4 regions of the Eubacterium maltosivorans genome follow, and region 4 is predicted to be linked to each of the others. Evidence: riboswitches for the same ligand, from Rfam matches in the RefSeq annotation. Region 4 holds a riboswitch; each other region holds the start of a gene.
What was found. Region 4 has a riboswitch for cyclic di-GMP ahead of CPZ25_RS10905 (type IV pilin protein). Riboswitches for the same ligand answer to the same signal wherever they lie in the genome.
Positions count from the first base shown of each region.

Region 1 (5,050 bases), 470 kb from region 4:
CCGCGTCCGGCGGCAGCTCAGCACAAAACCTCAGGTGTGCCCCGTGGGCTTCATCCACGATCAGCACCTTGCCTTTTTTATGAAGCAGCTCAGCAATGGCAGCAACATCACTGACCGTGCCATAATAGGTGGGATTGACCAGTATCATCCCCTTTACCTCTGGGTGCTCCCGCAGATTTTTTTCTACCTGTTCCAGAGAAATACATTTTCCAAAGCCCAGCCGCGCATCGTATTCCGGTTCAAAATAAACACCTTTTATCCTGCCCAGGGCCAGCCCTGCATAAACAGAACGGTGGCAGTTTAACGGCACCAGAAGGCTCTCGCCTTCTCTGCAAACACCCATAATGGCACTCTGTATGCCGGTTGTGGTGCCGTTTACCAGAATACAGGCCTCCTCCGACCCGTAAGCTTCTGCCAGCTTTTTCTGAACCTTTAAAAGAATATCGGAGGGATCGTGCAGGTTATCCGCGCCAGGTATCTCTGTGACATCCAGAGTTGCCCAGTTTTCATTATCAAAACAAAAATTTCCCTTGTGCCCGGGCATATGAAACCGCAAAGCCCCTCTGTCACTGAGTTCTTGTAATCTTGTATATAAAAGTCGTTTTTTCATGAATTTATTTTATCATAAAATCCGGATTTTTCCCCTTTATTTTTAGATGGATTATTGGTATGATAATCTCTGTAAAAAAATTCAAGGAGTGAAAAAGATGGCAAATATCATCTCTGTCGATATGACTAACTTTGAATCGGAAGTGCTGAACTATACGGAAGGCCCTGTCATGGTTGATTTTTGGGCTGAATGGTGTGGTCCCTGTAAGGCTCTCCTTCCGATCATCGAAGAAATCGCCGGCGAAGTCCCTTCAACCGCCAAAATCTGCAAGCTGAATGTAGATGAAAATACTGACCTGGCCAGACAGTTTCATGTCATGAGCATCCCGACCTGTGTATTCTTAAAGGACGGCAGTGAAGTCGAACGTTTCGTGGGAAGCCGCGATAAGCAGGAATACATTGATACCCTAAAAAATTTATAAGTTTTTCAGACCACGCTTCGGGCATGGTCTTTTTTTATCGAACTATTTTTTATTAAATTTTCTTTTACAATACAAGACGTTTCTCTTTTTATTCTATTTTTATAACTATTATTTCGAAAATCCTTGAACCTTTTTCAAAAATATGTTACTATGAAAATTGTTTATAGATTCCTTATTTTCAATCATATCTGTCAAACACTCGGGAGGAACTCCAGATGAACAGTAAATACCTCGGGCAGCGGCTTCGCCAGTTTCGAAAAGACGCCCGTCTTACACAAAACCAGCTGGCTAAAAAAGCCGGTATCACCCCCACATACCTCAGTATCATTGAAAGGGGAGCGCAGCTGCCCCGGCTGGAAACTTTTATCAATCTGGCCAATATCCTGTCCGTTTCAGCCGACGATCTTCTGATGGAAGACCACGCAGAATCTCGCAAAGAAACGCACACTTCTTTCGCCATTCCGTCTGACAATCTGTCAGATGAGGAGCTCACTTTAGTGCAGGATATGGTCAAACTGATGTGTGACCATTTCAAAACAACAAATCACTGAATTATTTGTTTAAATTCTTGGACAAAACTATAATTGAATATTGACTTCATTCGCATTGTGAGTTATAGTAAATAATATACATCCGAATCATTTTGAAATAGGGCAAAACTACTGAAAGGTAGTGACGCAAAGCCAAGGGTCTAATTCATCAGGAGATGAAATGACAGCCGGTTGCTCGGGTATTAAACTTACTGAATGCAATCTCCCTGCCTTGGTTTGTGTGCCGGGGTCTTTTTATTGCCCCAATCTCACGCAGAGGAGTTAACCACAATGGATAATAAAGTTATTGGCAGGCATATTCGTGAAGCCCGTCTTGATAAAAAACTGACGCAGTACCAGCTCGCGGAACGTGTTCATATTACACCGAATTATCTGAGCATGCTGGAACGCGGCACCCATCTGCCCAAACTTGAAACACTCATCACTATCTCCGAAGCACTGGAGGTTCCTGTCAGCGCGCTTCTTGCCGATTTTCCCGTCGAGTCCTTTACCAGCCGGATTCACTTTCTGTCCACTGCAATGGAAGGGCTGGACGACGAGCAATCTAAAATCGTGTGCGATGTCATCAAGGTAATGACTGATGGCTTTAAATTGAAAAAATAGCTAAAAAACCCGGATCTTATCGATCCGGGTTTTTTAATTAAAAGTCTGCGGCCGGGTAAAACAAATCGTTTCGCCGCCTTGCTGTATCCAGCATATTATTGTAGAGCATCTGCTGGTATTCCAGAACCTCTCGGTCGTGGATCGTCGGGTCTCCCCTTCTGAAGTACTGCTCCTCATTATCGATAATCCCTACAGAATTAATAACCGGCAGTGTCTCAGACAGCCTCATTAAATAATCATTGTAGGGCGTCCCCTGGATACCGGCCTGCTCCAGCAGCAGGCTGGAAAGGTAATTTATGCTCAGCTTATCCACCTGGGCCTCCGGGATGTCATAGTTTGCCCAGATGACAAAGGGCGTGACGTAACGCTTCTGCAGCTCCTCTGTGCTCCACTGATCCAAAGGCTTCTGCATGAGCTCTTCATAAAATGCCTGCTCAATATATGCCTGGTGATCTCCAAACATAACTATCAGCGTGGGCTCATCCTGCCCGCTGAAATAATCGATCAGACCTTTAAACGCTGCGTCGGAGTTTCGCATCAGAGATAAATACTGCTCGGTTTCGGGGTAACTTCCCTCCATCCCCTCCAGAAGCACTGGATCAAGATCATCAGCGTTCATCTGGTAGCCAGCGTGGTTTTGGATGGTCACATCAAAGACAAACAGCGGATTATCCCCCTTGTTCTCATAAAGATCAATGACCTTGTCATAGGTGGCCGCATCGCTGACCCATTTTTCTCTAAGCGTCTGCGATTCCAAAAATTCTTCTTCTGAGAAAAACTGCTGAAAGCCAAAATTCGGATAAACCTTGTCACGGTTCCAGGCGTTCCGCTCTCCGGGATGGATGGCATAGCTGTTGTAGCCCTCATAGTTCAGCGTTGACGTAAGGCTGGGCGCCGGAACCTTAATATACAGTTGATAGGGTCTTGCATTTTCCGGCAGATAAGCCGTCGTATTTCCGGTCAGAAAGGCATATTCGGAGTCACAGGTACCTCCACCGAAAACCGACACATAAAGATTCCCTTTAATGGTATTCTCCTGCAGGCTGTCAATAAAGGGCATAACGTCAATATTGGTGGAAAAATCCCCCACGGTCCGCAAATCGCTGAAGGACTCATTCATAATGGCAATGATATTGGGTTTATGATTGTTTTTCACTCCAGGTCCTGCAGCGGCTTTTTCCGTTGTCCCGCCCCGCCCGACGGCCCCGGTGGTCATGGGCTGCTGAACATTTTTGATGCTCTCGCCCAAAAACGCCAGGTCATAGCCCTCGGGTTCCCTGACATGGGAAAGCTTGGCATTGACCGTAAAAGTATAGGGGTAACCGTTAACCGGCATATCCCAGGCATAATAATACCGCTCCACATTGGTCTCAAAAAACAGACCAAAGGTGATGGTCAGTGTTACAAAAGCTGTCAGCCTCAGCTTACGGCTTTTGTATTTATCGTGAATGCTGCCGTTTGCTTTAAAGGCCCAGAACAACAGCGCCGTCAAAACCAGCGCAGCAAGCAAAATGGTGCCGCTGAGCTCAAAATGATAAGCTGAGGCGACCTGGAGTCCTGTCTTTGCTGAGAACAGATCCGTATAGAGCAGCGTATCTCCTCTGAACAGACGGACAAAGTAGCCAGCCAGTCCAAAAATATACATCAGAATTCCTCCGCCTATCAAAGACGTTCTCATCCGCCCGGTTATAATATATAAAAACACATAGACTGCCATACAGCAGGCCAGATTTAAAAACAAACGGATCCCCTCCGTATCGAAGGGTGCTTCCTGAAAAATCTGGAAGATGGTATAGGAAAAGGCTGAGGACAGGACAAGCAGCAGCACGTTCCACAGAGCTGCCGCCCGTTCCCGGCACGCTATATTTGAAAAGATGGCCAGCCCGATCATAAACACACACAGCCCTGCTGTATTCAGGTAGCCCTCATCAAAGCCCATCATCTGGTAGCAAAGCGCCAGACTCAGGCTCAGCGCTGCCACTGCCGCCAGCGCCGCCAATATTCTTTTTTTACTCGTTGTTAAATTGATTACAGAATCCAAAAAAAACCTCCCGTTCTCTGGATATTATACCATTAAACGGGAGATTTTGTGTCATTTTCAATACAAATTAAGTTTTACTCTTTTAGCTTACTTTACCACCGGCTGGAATCACATCGCCGTCGACCGTCAGAATACTCAATTTTTTTCCTTTTACAGCGGAAAGAATCATTCCGTTGGACTCCAGTCCGCGCAGCATTACTGGTTTCAGATTTGTACATACAATCACCTTTTTACCCACAAGGTCTTCAGGCTTATAATATTTGGCGATTCCAGAAATAATCTGGCGCTTTTCTGTCCCCAGATCCAGCTGGAATACCAGCAGTCGGTCTGCGTCAGGGTGCTGTTCACAGGAGATAACCTCCGCGACCTTCATCTCAACCTTGGCAAAATCGTCAATGGTGATCAGACCTTCCGGCACCTCGGTTTTTTCTTCCTTCTTCGCCTGTTTTTCCTTTTTAGGCTGCTGCTTTTGCTCTGGTTTTTCCTTCTTTACTTCAATTCTCGGGAAGATCGGTTCACAGCGTTCTACCTGGATGCCGTCCGGATATTTTCCAAAGGACTGGATGCTTTCCCAAGTCCTGAGTTCCTCCGGCACCTTGAGCTCATCGGCGATCTTAACGCCGGTATCCGGCATTGCAGAGCTTACGAGCACAGAAATTATTCTGAGAGACTCTGTCAGATTATACATAACCATTGCCAGCCGGGCTTTCTTTTCAGGATCTTTGATCAAAACCCAGGGCTGTGTCTCATCGATGTATTTATTTGTTCGGGATACCAGCTTCCAGATCGCCTCCAGCGCACGGCTAAAGTCCAGTTTATTCATG
Region 1 is NZ_CP029487.1:2,746,780-2,751,829, forward strand. It holds gene CPZ25_RS12975 (aminotransferase class I/II-fold pyridoxal phosphate-dependent enzyme) at 1-610, opposite strand, end outside; gene trxA (thioredoxin) at 708-1,031, shown strand; gene CPZ25_RS12985 (helix-turn-helix domain-containing protein) at 1,247-1,582, shown strand; cyclic di-GMP riboswitch class I at 1,674-1,761, shown strand; gene CPZ25_RS12990 (helix-turn-helix domain-containing protein) at 1,853-2,185, shown strand; gene CPZ25_RS12995 (LTA synthase family protein) at 2,223-4,226, opposite strand; gene metG (methionine--tRNA ligase) at 4,309-5,050, opposite strand, start outside.
Region 1: another riboswitch for cyclic di-GMP. It lies ahead of CPZ25_RS12990 (helix-turn-helix domain-containing protein); the one in region 4 lies ahead of CPZ25_RS10905 (type IV pilin protein).

Region 2 (5,050 bases), 1.6 Mb from region 4:
GGCCCAGGCGGGAACCGGCCCGGCAGCAGCACTCCGCAGGATATGCAGGGCGGGCCGGGACAATAAGGATTAAAAAAAGAGCTGCACCTGGCGCGCAGCTCTTTTTTTAAATACTCTCTTTTAAAAACCGTTTCTCAAACTCCTCGACCGGCATGGGTCTGGAATAATAGTAGCCCTGGGCAGCCTGGCAGCCGCAGGCATTCAGGAAGCCTGCCTGATCGCCCGTTTCTACGCCCTCGGCAATGACCTGAAGCTCCAGGTCGTTGATCATGCCGATGGTATGCTCAATGATGGTTTTACCTTTCTGGGTCGCCACGCTCTCGTTAAAGAACTCACGGTCCAGCTTAATGGTGTTGACCGGTACATTTTTGAGCATATTGAGCGAGGAATAGCCTGATCCAAAATCGTCCATTGAAAAGGAGATTCCTTCCTCTCTCAACCGCTCCATGCCGCGGTACAAATCCACCGTGTTCTCTACAAAGCTGCTCTCAGTCAGCTCGACTTCTAAAAGCGCCTTGGGAATATCGTAGCGTCTTATAATATGCAGCAGCTTTTTATAAAAATTCGGGTTATATACCTGCACTCTGGACACATTAACCGACACCGGAACTGCTTCCATCCCCCTGTCCAGCCAGGATTTAATGATCCGGCAGGTTTCCTCCCAGACGTATTCGTCCAGCTTGATGATGAAGCCGTTGCGCTCAAAAAGCGGGATGAAACGGTAGGGCGTCAGGAACCCTCTTTCAGGATGATCCCAGCGCACCAGCGCCTCCGCGCCGATCACGCTGCCTGTCTGCACATTGTGCTTGGGCTGGAGATACACCTTGAACTGGTGCTTTTTCAGCGCGTCGTCCATCTCGTTTTCGATCCGCTGCTCCTCAATCTGTTTGGCTCTCAGCTTTTTATCGTAAAAGGCCCACTGCTTGATGAGGCTCCCTTTAATGGTCTTCTGGGCCAGGTTTGCCCAGTCGCATAGGATACTGATCTGGACATTCCGGTCCCTCACAATGCAGATACCGCAGGAGGGCATAACCTGGTAGGTTTCTGAATACTGGTTAATCTCCGCCAGTATTTTCTGAATACGCCTGAGCAGTGGCTCACCCGAACCATAGGACATACAGAGACAGAACACATCGCTGTTCATGCGCCCAAAAGCGTCCATCGGCCCCATATGGCCCGAAATAACAGTTGCCATAAAGCGGAGCAGCCGGTTTCCCTCCTCCCGTCCATACAGATCATTGATAAACTTAAAGCGGTTGACATCCAGGCGCACCACGGCATATTTCTGCTCCGGATGCTCCCTGAGCAGCTTTTCTGCCCGGGAATAAAAGGTATTGATGTTATAGATACCGGTTAACATATCAAACTCTGCCCGGTATTTCAGGGTTTCGTGCGCGCGCTTGGATTCGTCGATGTCGTTCAGGGTACCGATCACCCGGCTGATGCCGCCATCCTCATTGTAAAGCACATTAAATACAATTTTACACCAGATATAGCGGCCTTTCTTATTGCAGAGCCGGATTTCCAGCTCTACCTGCCCGTTGCTGATGGCGTCCATGCTCATTTTCTGCTTTAATATTTCAATATCGCCGGGGTGGACGACCCCATCGTCAAGCCAGATTTCCTTGATGTCCCGGCCGTCATAGCTGCCCATAAAATTTTCCGAAAACCGGGGCGCATAATAGCGCTCTCCGGTCTCTGGGTTCCACTCAAATACCAGGGTGTTTGTCTGCCCAATCACCAGACGGTAACGCTCGTCATCCATCTGCTTTTTCTGAAGGCTTTGGTTTTCCTTCTCAACGGCTTCCAGCTGTTTTTTATAATCAATATCCATGATAAAGCAGAGCAGGATCTCATCCTCCTCGCCTTCAATATCCGCTGGAAAAACGGTCAGCGAGGCCCAGTGATAGGCGCCGTCCTCCCAAAGCTTACGGAACTCTCCAATGACGCTGGTCTTTCCGGAAGCCAGTGCCGCGTGTATTTTATCAATATCAAAAAAATCCAAAAAACGTCTCGAATCCTCCGGGTGAATCATGTGCGCTGCCACATCGGCAATACCGTCTGTCAAAGCGCCGTCTTCTGGCGGCGTCACATATTTACCCTCTACATGGTAGATGATCCGATAATGATTTTTGGTAATGTTCAGTTCATAGAGCTCGTCGTAAATATTACGCAAAGCTACGTTATAAACATTATTTTCAATGGTTTCGTTTGTCTTTTTTCCTGCCATTTTACAGCTCCTGTTATGGGTTTAACTGCAGCTGGCTACCCTACAATGTATGTTTAGGCCCTGTAGCTTTGCGTCTCTGTCTTTCAGCAGATTTGCCCTAGTATTAATCTCGTTTATATTTTACTCTATTATATAATAGATTTTTTTGAAACACAACTCCTATTTTCCACCAAAAAAGCAGGCTTAAGCCTGCTGGTATTTCTGGTTATTCGTTCTCTTCCTCTTCGTTAATCAGGTAGGTTAAGGTAAACAGACTGTCGGTGATGTTCACACTCTCTACCACCACGTCGTCCGGCACCGTCAGGTCCAGAGGCACGAAGTTCAGGATCGCTTTGATCCCGAGCTCTACGACACGGTCTGTGGTTTCCTGCCCGACCTTCTGCGGTACACTCAGGATACAGATATCAATCTTATGGTGCGCCACAAAGGCGTCGAGATCGTCCATGTGGTACACAGTCACGTCTCCGACCTTTTTGCCAATCTGATCCGGATCCACGTCGAACATGGCCTTGAAGTGAATGCCCTCTTCCTTAAAGCGCTCGTAATTGACAATGGCATGTCCCAGGTTCCCAGAACCGATGATAATGCAGTTATACTGGAGATCAAGCCCCAGAATTTTGCGAATGGCCTCCTTCAGCTCTTTTACCTTGTAGCCGTAGCCCTGCTGTCCGTAAGCGCCAAAGGAATTCAGGTCCTGCCGGATCTGCGAGGCGGTCAGCCCCATCATAGCCGCCAGCTCCTTAGACGAGATTTTTTCAATATGTTGATCCTGTAAATCGGTTAAATACTGGTAATACTTGGGCAGACGCTTAACAACTGTCATCGATACCCTTTTTGAAAAAGTTTGCATTCTGCACTCCCCTCCTGCGTCGTACTTATCCTTTTTATTATATCAAGTTGTTAAAAAAACGTCAATTTTTATGGTCGAATTAATTAAAAAAGTGTCAAAGTTTTTTAATTCCTTCAGAAACCGGGCAAACAAGCGCCTTCGGGGTGTCTTTAAAAGCAATTAATCGGTGATGTCCGACATCAGGTTAAGGTGCGGGCTGCCAATCACCTTGGCCACATCCAGCACAAAAGCAATGCCCATGCCCGGCCTGTCGATTTCGATTTTCTTCTGGATCGAGCAGAGCACCGCGTTCCTTATGGACGCGTCCACCAGAATCAGAACGATCTCCTTTTCAGGCTCAATGGTGATGCCGAAAAACCGGGCGTTCTCATGGATGCCGGATCCACGGCCATACATAACGGTCGCTCCGTCAGCGCCGCCCTGTTTGGCCGCGTCAATGACCTCGCCGGACATATCCTTTTCCACAATCACCACAATCAGTTCGGTCTTAATCTTATTTCTGTCTTCCATTTTTTCCTCCATCATTCGCTAAGTAATCTACATATTATATATGATTAAAATCTTCTGTCAATACCGGTTAAGAATCACGCGGCTGCTTTTCACACTGCCTTTTCCTGTAGGCCTCCTTCTGCTTATAAAAGAAGCCCAGAAGCAGGGTTGTCAGAATCGGCGCAAGGGCAATCAGCGCTACCACGCCAAAGCCGTCCAGCAGCGGATTTCGTCCTGGCGTCGCGCCCGCCACAGCCACTGAAAGAGACAGAATAAAGGTCGAGCACATGGGGCCAGTGGCTACGCCGCCGTTATCAAAGGCCATAGCCAGAAAATTCGGCTCCACAAAGCGGCCGAGAATAAAGGCCAGTATATAGCCCGGAATCAAAATCCACCAGAGCGAAATACCGGCCAGCAGCCGGATCATGGCCGTCATAACCGCTAACGCCACGCCCAGCGAGATCGCAAGCAGCATAACGCGTGCTTTGATGGCGCCGCTGGTCATTTCCTCAACCTGCTTTACCATGACCTGGACGGCTGGCTCGGCAAAGGCGACCAGAAAACCGATGGCAAAGCCCAGCGGAATGAGAATCCAGCTGTACTCAAGCTCTGCAAGGGCTGTGCCCAAAAATTCGCCGGCCGGTACAAAGGCAATGTTTACGCCCTGGAGAAACAGCACCAGCCCCAGGTAAGTCACCACAAAGCCGCCTATAATCCGCTTGATAATAGGAGCCCGCAGCCGCAGCGCAATGGCGTTCAAAAACAGAAAAATCAAAACAATGGGCAGGATGGCCAGAAAAACCTCCCATGCCACCTCCGGCATACCGTGAAATAAATGACTGATCAGGCTCATCTGAAGATCACCCCCAAAATCATGACGGCCAGCACCGGTCCCAGCGAGGACAGGGCAACCATCCCAAAGCTGTCTGTTCCTTCCCTGCTGGTTCTTACGCCGCTGGTGATCCCGCTGCCCAGACTCAGTATAAAGGGCACTGTGATGGGACCAGTAGTGACGCCGCCGGAATCAAAGGCTACTGGCGCCATCTCAGGGTTCGTAAAAAAGGACAGGGCAAAAACAGCGATATACCCAATGATCAGGATATGGTACAGCTTCATCTGAAAAACAAAGCGCAGCAGCGCGATAACCAGAAAAATACCGACCCCAACGCCGACCACAGCGATGAGCATCGTCCGGTTGATGCTCCCCTCCGAGACTGCTGCCACCTGGCCAGCCAGCACCTGCACATCCGGCTCGGCAATGGTCACAAACATGCCCACAAAAAAGCCGGCGATAATCAGAATTTTCAAGCTTCTCCGGGAAACCAGAAAATTTCCCACACGCTCACCAACCTCCATCATGGAGATGTCCGCGCCAAACAAAAAAAGCGCCATGCCGATCATCATCATGATGGCTCCGCCAATAAAGGACGCGAGCATCTCAGGCGTGAAGGGCGCCCAGATACCACTGATGATCAAAATCA
Region 2 is NZ_CP029487.1:3,851,285-3,856,334, reverse strand. It holds gene CPZ25_RS17895 (carbohydrate-binding domain-containing protein) at 1-66, shown strand, start outside; gene CPZ25_RS17890 (sensor domain-containing protein) at 107-2,230, opposite strand; cyclic di-GMP riboswitch class I at 2,254-2,337, opposite strand; gene CPZ25_RS17885 (redox-sensing transcriptional repressor Rex) at 2,436-3,080, opposite strand; gene CPZ25_RS17880 (P-II family nitrogen regulator) at 3,240-3,590, opposite strand; gene CPZ25_RS17875 (DUF1538 domain-containing protein) at 3,658-4,422, opposite strand; gene CPZ25_RS17870 (DUF1538 domain-containing protein) at 4,419-5,050, opposite strand, start outside.
Region 2: another riboswitch for cyclic di-GMP. It lies ahead of CPZ25_RS17890 (sensor domain-containing protein); the one in region 4 lies ahead of CPZ25_RS10905 (type IV pilin protein).

Region 3 (5,050 bases), 1.1 Mb from region 4:
CATTTTTAGCGTTTGACACATTCTGGTCCACAAGCATGGTATCGTCGATGTTTGTTTCGCTCAAAATAGCCTTTGCCAATGTCAGCTCAGAAAGAATGGAATCCTTATCCGGATGAAATTCACCGCTGACAGGGTCCGGCGTATTGGCCCGCTCAATAAGCTTATCAACATATTCCATCGTTATGCTGTCTTTCAGCTCCACATGTAAATCATCCACAAACAGGGCATTTGTCTCATCTGCCAAACTATCATATTCATAAAATTTTATTTCTGAAATCCGGCAGCGTGCATTTGGCGCGCCAGCCCAATAAAGCGCCGGGTTAATCTGAATTTTGACAGGCTTAATTTTTTCGTTTAGGCGGATACGGTAATATTCTTTGCCGTTCGTGCTTTTTTTAGACTGAACCGCAAAATTATTGCCGATATTCAGGTCGTGAGCCTGTCCTTTTTCATCCCACCATCGGATTTTCATATAAGCATTGTAAGTGCTCGGCTCGCCTTCGCCACGCACCAGCACAATATCATTCATCTCATAAGACTGGTCAAATTCAACGACCGGTGCCTGCAGGGCGCCGGCCCAGCCGCCAGCGTTCCAGCCGCCATAGTTCCAGTATGAGGTGTAATCATTATCTACAATATCAAACTTATCAAAAGCTTTCTCGTAATCACTCTCCTTTAAATAAGGATATGTGACATCTTTGATGTGAGCAGTCGGCTGGTTCACCTCTCCGGCCCGGTTAATCAGCTTATAGTTCGAAGTGACCGGCGGATCAATGGACTCGGTCGCGCAGGTGTATACCGGCGATTTTGCGCCTTCTCCAATAGCGTTATAGCCTGTCAGATAGACCTCGTATTCAGCTTGGTCCTTAAGGTTTTCAATTACATAGCTGGTGCCGCTCAAATCCCCGGCCTTTATATAGTCGCCCATCCCTTTTTCACGGTAATAGACATTATATCCGGTAGAATTTTTCTGTTTTTCCCAATTGACAGTGATCTGGCGGTATCCGCCTTTTAAGGTTATACCCTCTGGCCTTTCAGGCACTGAGGTTGGCATTGGCGTTCCGATAACCAGAGCACTGAAACCACTTTCCCAATTTCCGCTTTCGGAACGGTTAACCGACTGTACTGAAATTTTATATGCCACAAAATTGATTAAATCGTTAATTGTCAGAGAAGTTCCATCCACTGCAGTCAGCGTAGTCTCATTTTTACCGGTTTTAGGGTTTGTAAAACTCATCTTTACTTCATAGCCGGTTACATTGGGCTGTGCCTCCCAGCTGACCGTCAGACTTTCGTTGCCAGAAACCACTTTGACATTTGCAGGTATGCTCGTAACCTGCTCAACGATTTTATCCTTGGTATTATTTAAAAATTCAACTTTTGAGATTTCCGCAAGATTGCTGCTCGCCTTATTGGTCTCTGTCACAAAGATGGTAACCTTTTTGATGGCTACCTGTTTATCCAAATTAATGACAATGGTCGACGGGGAAGCTTCATCGGTTAAAAAGAGATAATCCACTTTGTCCTGGAGGTCAAAACTATGGGTTTCTTTTTCCCCGAATTCATCGACCACCTCAACACGTCCCCTTCTGGGCGCATTTTCAAGGCCTAGTTCATTGGGGGCAATCCGCAGTTCTGTTGCCTTGACGGGTTCCTGCATGACAAGCGGAATCTCCAGCGGCGCTTCCTCAGAAATCACACCTTCATCCTCTTTGGCGAACTGGACTGATGCTGCCTGGTCAGAAGCCGTGCTGAAAAGCTGAGCAATATCACCGCTTTTAACCACGACAGGATTGGATACATTTTTTTCAATGACCACATTTCCCGGATCCACAATCGGGGACGTATCACTGATCTGTACCTTTTCGGCATCATAGGCCTCGCCCATATTTTCCTGCAGATAGACCAGATCGACAATATCGACAAGTCCATCTCCATTAAGATCATAATCGGTTTCGGAGGAGCCCAGCTTTTTCATGACAGCGTCGTAGTCGGCATCGTCAATAATACCGTTACTATCTACGTCTCCAGCTAAAACTGCACCGTCCATAAACTCGACACGTTTCGAGCTTCCCTCAAGGCGTACCCGTGCCTGCACAGGGATTATCCCCATATCCGAAACAGTTATTGTATAGTCGCCGACTGGCAGATTATACAAATTGACATTGGCAAAATAAATTTTTGCATCTGGGTTTTGTGCATCGTAAAAAACATTGCTGCTCTCCCCGTTATCGGAAGCTTTATCAAAAAGCAAGGTTTTGTACTGAATGCTCCTGCCGCCAAAATCAGTTAAGATTTTTTCATTTACGATATCTTTTAATAGGATTTCCTTTACGGTGCCGTCATCGGAAGCCAGTGTCAGGACAGCGGTTTCAAGCAGCTTTGTCTTGGGCTGGGCAAAATGGATTTCCACCTCCATATTCCCGACAAGTTCAGCGGATCCGCCAGTGCGGATCATGCTGTCTTTTTCATCTTCCGCCTGCGGCTCTGAAGCTTCATCTGCCAAAGAGGAGATGCCCTCCAAGGCTTCCTCTGGCCCGGCCTCTTCCTGATTTTCCGTCACAATATCCGTTTCCGCAGTTTCGGAGGAGGTCTCCTGTACAGTTTCCTCTGCCAAAATGGATATCGGAAAGCTCGCAAACAGCATCACAACGGACATAAAACAAGCCAACCATTTTTTCATGTTCTTTTCCCTTTCCTTATTCTGATGAATGATCTTTAATTAATCCTGTTTCTAAAAATAAAAAACGGCTGCAAAAGGGCGCAGCCGTGGGGTATCCACCTACTAATCATGGATTGCTGTAGCAACTGGCTGCCATCGTCGTTTAACGGCTTTAGGCCCTTTAGTTTTGCGTCTCTGCCTTTCAGCAGATTTGCCCTTTTTACATATTAAAAACGTTATTAAATTAAAATCAGTATAGATTATGCCTCATTATATCAAGCACGATTCTTTTCGTCAAGATTCTTTGATTATTTTGCATAAATAAAAAAAAGACCAGCGCAAAAATCTACTCTGGTCCAGGATAAAACCTATGGTTTATTCGTCCTCTGGGATTGTATTTAAGTCATTAAAATCCATATAATTTCCAGTGACAATAAAATAGACGGTCTCAAAAATATTAGTGGCATGATCACCAATTCTTTCCAAATGGCTCCCTATAAAAGAAAAGCTCATAGCCTGAAGCGCCATTTCCGGATTTTGGTTGATCTCTGCGATGCAGTCGCTGTGCAGGGTATTGTTCAAACGGTCGATTTCATCCTCATAACGGATCACATCATCCATCTTGCTGATATCCTCGTCAATATAAGCCTGAATACACATTTTAAGCTGATCTTCCACCATCTTTGCCATCTGCGGGATATTGTCCAGTTTTTTATAGTACTCTTCCTTACGCAGGCAGATCACCTTTTGGCAGATATTCACCGCCAGGTCAGCGATTCTTTCAAGATTTGTAATAATTTTATAGGTGGAGGAAAGTCTTCTCAAATCCCCTGCGACGGGCTGCTGCCTCGCAATCACCTCGCTGACAATCTGCTGAAGCTGGATTTCCTTTAAATCCACAATGTCATCCCGGCTGATGACGCTTCTGGCCAGCTTGACATTTTGTTCTTCCAGCGCCGTAATCGAATCCGACAGCATGCGTTCTGCCTGGGAAGACATCAATAAAATTTCATTCTTAATGGTTTTTAATTCTTCGTTATAAACTTCTCGCATCATTCGCTCCTTTATCAACCAAATCGGCCGGTAATATAATCCTCAGTCCGTTTATCTTCTGGATTCATGAAAATAGTATTTGTCTCATTGTACTCAATAATTTCTCCCATAAGGAAGAAAGCGGTTCTGTCTGAAATTCTGGCAGCCTGCTGCATGGAATGTGTGACGATGATAATGGTGTAGTCCTTTTTAAGCTCCTCCATCAAATCTTCAATTTTTGAAGTAGCAATTGGGTCAAGGGCCGAGGTTGGCTCATCCATCAGGATAACCTCTGGCTGCATGGCGATGGTCCTGGCAATGCACAGACGCTGCTGCTGCCCACCGGAAAGGCCGAGGGCGGATTTGCCCAGACGGTCGCTGACTTCATCCCACAGAGCCGCTCCTACCAGACTGTCGTGTACAATTTTATCAAGTTTCTTCTTATCTTTCAAGCCCTGGCATTTTGGACCATAGGCGATATTATCGTAGATACTCATCGGAAACGGGTTAGGTTTTTGGAAAACCATGCCCACCTTTGTTCTGAGCTGGATAACGTCCGTATCTTTTTCATAGATATTTTTACCGTCAAAATTCAGGGTCCCCTCGATACGAACCGAGTCAATTAAGTCATTCATGCGGTTCAGACAGCGCAGAAATGTAGATTTTCCACAGCCTGACGGGCCGATAAAAGCGGTCACTTCATTTTCATAAATATCAATATTGATTTTTTTTAAGGCCTGAAAATCACCATAATACAAATCCAGATCCTTCACATCAAATTTTTTCTTCTTATCCATTTTAACCTCGTCTATTTTTTATGGGCAACATCCAGCTTGTCCGCTGCCAGTCTTGATAAAATATTCAATACAATGACAATCAATACAATAATAATACCAATAGCACAGGCCAGTTCGATATTTCCTTCCTCTTTAGCCACATAGTAGGCCTGAACCGTCAGTGTGCTCCCCGGCGAAAGCAGCGTTCCCGGAATCTGCGCAACGGTGCCCGCAGTGAGCAGCAGCGCCGCAGATTCGCCGATCACACGGCCAATACTTAAGAGCACCGCCGTCACAATACCGGGGACTGCAGATGGCAGCACGACCTTAAACACGGTCTGCAGCTTTGTTGCCCCAAGAGCCAGGGAGCCTTCGCGGTAACTGACCGGGACGGTTTTCAGGGCTTCCTCTGTACTCCGTATAATGACCGGAAGCAGAATAATCGCCACGGTTAAGCTCCCTGACAGTAAGGATATTTGAAATTTGAGCGCGACCACGAAAAACGCCATACCAAAAAGACCAAAAATAATAGAAGGTATCCCCGACAAGCATTCCGTTGCAAAGCGGATCGCGTTGACCA
Region 3 is NZ_CP029487.1:1,193,421-1,198,470, forward strand. It holds gene CPZ25_RS05915 (M60 family metallopeptidase) at 1-2,683, opposite strand, end outside; cyclic di-GMP riboswitch class I at 2,801-2,888, opposite strand; gene phoU (phosphate signaling complex protein PhoU) at 3,038-3,718, opposite strand; gene pstB (phosphate ABC transporter ATP-binding protein PstB) at 3,730-4,491, opposite strand; gene pstA (phosphate ABC transporter permease PstA) at 4,503-5,050, opposite strand, start outside.
Region 3: another riboswitch for cyclic di-GMP. It lies ahead of CPZ25_RS05915 (M60 family metallopeptidase); the one in region 4 lies ahead of CPZ25_RS10905 (type IV pilin protein).

Region 4 (5,050 bases):
ACGATGCCGCCCAGCACCAGGCCAATAAAGGTGGCCAGCAGGGTGCAGGGCCAGCCGAGGAGAAACCCGGCCACAGCCATCAGCTTGACGTCGCCGCCGCCAAAGCCGCCGGGGATAACCAGGGATAACACCAGCATGGGGACCGATATGACAAACACACCGATTACCCGGGAAATAAGGCTGGGCTCCAGAAATACAAAATAGCTTGCCGCCGCGGGAATGATCAAAGCGATGACCAGGCCGTTGGGAATGGTCATGGTATCGAAATCAATGAGGGTAACCGCCAATAAAATGGCCGCCACCGCAAACCCAACCACTGCCTGAAGCCCAAAATCATAGTGCCAGGCCATGAGCAGGGCCAGCAGCCCGCCGCATAGCTCGGTAAAGAAATACCGCGGCGCAATCTTCGCCCCACATTTCCGGCATTTTCCCCGCAGCCAAAGATAGCTGAGCAGTGGGATATTATCATAAAACGCAATGGGCTTGCCGCAGTTTGGGCAAAAGGACCGGCCCCTGGCAATGGAAATGCCAATGGGCACCCGGTAGATCACCACATTCAAAAAGCTGCCAATCATACAGCCAAAGATAAAGACAAAGGCATACAATACAAAATAGATTAAGGTTAAAGAATCTTCCAAAGATGAACCTCCAGGCTTTTTAGTGAATAGTTGATAATGGATAGTTGATAGTTACGGAACAAATTTGCTTTGCAAATTTGATTTGAATTCAAAATCACAGAGTGATTTTGTTCCTTAACTACTCACTATCAACTATCCACTGTTATTATCATTCGCTACTTGACGTCTGTTTCTCCTTTGTAGGCTGAAACTTCCTTCCCGTCAACCACAACGCGCTTTCCTGGTTCAATTATAACATTGATGTTATTTTTAATCATCTCAATTTTATCAATGGTACCGTCCCGGTTGTCGTCCACAATGGTCAGCTTTGTGACCCCTTCGTAGATGTTGTCTGGCCCCACCAGATCCCGAAGGTCGTTCGCGTCTGGTATGCGGTAGGGGTTTTCCGCTGTTTCGGCGGATTTAAACTCTGTGGCCCGTATCTGAGCCGCCAGGTAGATGGTTCTGGCCTCGGCAATGGCCGCGTCCTTTTTGGCGTCGTCGATAAAATGGAGGTACCCCGGAATGATGATCACTGCCAGCAGGGCAATGACCACAATGACGGTGATGAGCTCCATCATGGTGAAGCCGGAGGGGCTTTTGATGAGCATTTTAAGTTTGCGGCGAAGGGTCATGGGGGCACCTCTTTTTTAGTTGAGAGTTGACAGTGAATAGTGGATAGTTTTGGTGCAAATCCGCCGTGCGGATTTGATTCGATGCGGCCTGCGGCCGCTATTTAACTCCTTTTTGCTATGCAAAAAGGTTCCGAAACTATCCACTATCAACTGTCAACTATCCACTGTTTTTTCGGGATACGGGTTGGAGGGTTATTTTATTTTTGTGACTTCGGCGGAGCTTCCGACTGTGCTGCCACATAAACCTCTCTGGCTTCTGCAATGGCGGCTTTTCCTTTGGCGTCCTCCACAAACCCCAGCATGGCAGGGATGGTAAAGGCGGTTAAAATGGCCAGGATCACCAGCACCACGATCAGCTCGACTAAGGTAAAGCCCGAACGGGACTGCGCATTGTGCTTTAATCTTTGCTTTAGAAACTTCATTTTCCTGCCCCCTGTTCAGAAAATCGGAATCCTGCTGTGCCATTCTTCATTTTCCATTAAAAAACCCCTCCCGAAATCCTGAAAAGCAGTTGATCGTTGATAATGGACAGTTGATAGTTAATGTACAAATTGACAAAGGCAATTTGATCTAAATCAAATTTGCCGCGCAAATTTGTTCCAAAACTATCCACTATCAACGATCAGCTGTCCACTATATTTTGTTTTTCTTTCGGCAATAAAAAAAGCGCCTGTTAAAATGGGAGAAAAGGCCGGCTGCGGCGCTGCAAGCTCGGCCTTGATTATTTACTTTTTTTAAAAAGCAACAGGTATATCTTTATCTTTTACTAAACATTTATCGTTTTAATCTTTTTTAATTACTGCATTGCCACCGGATACCGTTTCATCAATCGTAACTGTGAATCCACCGTCTTTATATTCTACTTTTGTTATTCTCGAGCCATCACCTATTTTAATAGTCCATGTAGCACTTGCAGGGATATCGCTGTTTAATTTATCTTTTACAGCAGTAGCCGCTGGGCCAGTTCCAGTACTTGTAATTTCGGTACCATCCGCAAGCGTTTGTTCTGTAGCCACAGTTTGTCCTGCTAAGTACACTTCTCTTGCTTGTGAAACATAAGCTTTTCCTTTTGCATCTTCAATAAACCCCAACATCGCCGGAATCGTGAACGCTGCTAAAATTGCCAAAATAACCAATACAACAATGAGTTCAACTAAAGTAAAACCTTTCTGGTTTTTCTTCAGCTTGTTAATCATCTGAATCATTTACATCTCTCCTTTTATGTTCTCTTGTTTACCTTTAAATATAAACCTTTATTTTAACCGTCCGCGCCATGACGGTTATAAACATTGTCATTACTTGCCCCAGCAGTCCTTTTTGTTAAAGGCTGCTCAAAAAATAAAAACAGCCGGAAACCAAACAGGAGTTTTCGGCCATCCACCGTTTTGGCAGCTGGCTGTCATATCGGCCTGGAGCTGCCGACGTAGACCCTGTAGTTTTGCGCCACGGGCTTTCGCTCCGCTTTGCCTTTTGAACAATTCTATTCTACAACTGATTCGGACATTTGTCAAGAACTATAAAAACCAGTTACTTTTAAATATTCTAAAAGGTTCATGTCATTCACCATTAATACAGGTTTGCACACTTTTAAAACCATACAAATCTGCATTTTTCGCTTTTCTTATAGCTATAAGTTATTATAAATGCTGTTTCATTTACCACCAATATTAAACTAATGGTAAAAACAGCACAATTTGAGTAAAACACTCAATCTTTTTCAAAAATTTTTCAATTTTTTATTTCCTTAAATCATATTCAAATTTGATTGATTTTATTGCTTAACCGCACCATTATTCCGCAAAATATCCAGAAAACAGGCGCCACGGTCACCACAGAAATGTTGAAACAGGAAGCGGCCATATAAGCAGACACGCTGCAGACAAGCGGTATAAGCATGGGAGACTGCCGCCAGCTTTTAAAGCCCTGGTACAGCGTCGTCCCCTCAAAGGCCAGATAAGTAAAAGCCGCAGGGATTCCGCTGCTCACAGCAATGTGCAGGTACTCATTATGGGCACGGTCGATGACCAGGTGGTGTCCGGTCACCCTTACAATATCACGCTCAAAATACTGGCCCATCACCTTGCCCAGGGTCTCAATGCCAAAGCCGGTCAGGGGACGCAGCTTGATAAGCTCAAGGGTTTTTGACCAGATAAAAAGCCGGTATGATCCGCCCTTTTCCCAGTCGTTTCCCTTGATGATCTTCGACAAATCCGTAAAAACACTGAGAAACCGCGCGCCAAAACCTGTATTCACAAACAGGAAAATAAAGGTTAAAAGCACAAACACACCGCTCGCCACTGCGAAGCGGCGGCGGTTTTCTTTTTCTCTCAGCAGAAACACGCCCAGCAGCACAAACCCCAGAAAGCTGCCAATCCAAGCGCCGCGGGTATTGGTGCACAGCAGGCAGAAATAGACCAGCCCGCAGGGCAGAAGGTAAGCCCTTGGCCCTTTGATAAAGGCGTATAAGAGAATTGGCAGCGCCAATGTCAAAAATGAGCCCAGAAAATTAGGGTTGCCGATGGTAGCATAGGATGCGCCTGGGCCGCCGTACATTAAAGGGTCCTGTGGCTGAAAATCCAGCCCAAATTTCTGAAAGATGCCATAAACAGCCACACAGGATACGCCCACGGCGTATAACCGTACATGCCAGCGCTTAAAGGTATAGAAAAAAGCCCCCAGCATCATTAAAATACCATAAAACAAAATAGCGGAGTAGCTCTCCAGCCGAAAGGACCGCCCCTTAAGCGACAGCATGATATCCGTCGAAAAGGGAAGCGTGACGGTCACGCACAACAGGTACAGCAGCACAAGCTTTACCGGCAGCGGTATTTTGGGCTTCTCGCTAAAATATGCGGTAATGGGCCGCACATATAAAAGCAGCAGACCAAAAACCAGTACCTCAATGGTCATCAGCTTTGGCATATACAGGGTATCGCCAAAGGGCGGCACAATGATCAGCGGCACTGCCCCGGCAATAATGGCCAGTACTGTGGAGACTGCTGTTTGAAGTTCGAATTTTCTCATCGTTTTCCTCAACATCTGTTTTTTTAATTGTAGCATATTTTATTCATAAGCACCTCTTGAATTGTCAATTTTATATCTCTGCTTGCTACACCCCGCTAAAGGCGGATCTTTCTCAAGCTTTATTTGCTCAATTTACGGATGTCTCTAAAGAACTGTAGAAGCCTGGAAAGCTGGGCCCAACACACCAAAAGGCGCCGGCAATCACCGCCGGCGCCTTTTCGGGATTTCGGGATGTGTTTTAAAGACAATTAAGAATCGCTGAGTTTAACTTGTGGCACGTCTCAAAATAAGCTATAATAAAGTTAAATCATCTAAACAGGAGGCGATCATATGCTGGCATCAAAAGGTTACTATGACGGAAAAAATATTTTACCCCTTGAAAAGCTGCGCTTGAAAAAAAATCAGCTTGTTAAAATAACAGTTTTAGACGAATATGCCGATGAAAAGGAACTCGCACGATTAACGGCAAAAAAAGGTTCTTCAAGAGGGCTTTTTGCAAAATATGCCAATCCGCAGAAAATCGTTCAAGAAAAAAACGCATGGTCAAATGCTGTAAAGGAAAAGCATACCAATGACGATACTCTTTGATGCAAATGCCGTTCTTCGTTTTATTTTAAACGATAATGAGGAAATGGCAAATGAGGTAGAAGAAATTCTTCAAAAAGAAACGGTTTCCCTTAGCATCGAAGTTCTGGCAGAAATTGTATATGTTTTAGAGAAAGTTTATTCTGTTTCCCGAGAGGATATCTCTGAAGGACTTCTTTACTTTATTAA
Region 4 is NZ_CP029487.1:2,274,092-2,279,141, forward strand. It holds gene CPZ25_RS10890 (prepilin peptidase) at 1-638, opposite strand, end outside; gene CPZ25_RS10895 (type IV pilin protein) at 794-1,252, opposite strand; gene CPZ25_RS10900 (type II secretion system protein) at 1,450-1,674, opposite strand; gene CPZ25_RS10905 (type IV pilin protein) at 2,035-2,457, opposite strand; cyclic di-GMP riboswitch class I at 2,637-2,730, opposite strand; gene CPZ25_RS10910 (O-antigen ligase family protein) at 3,008-4,276, opposite strand; gene CPZ25_RS10915 (hypothetical protein) at 4,607-4,864, shown strand; gene CPZ25_RS10920 (PIN domain-containing protein) at 4,848-5,050, shown strand, end outside.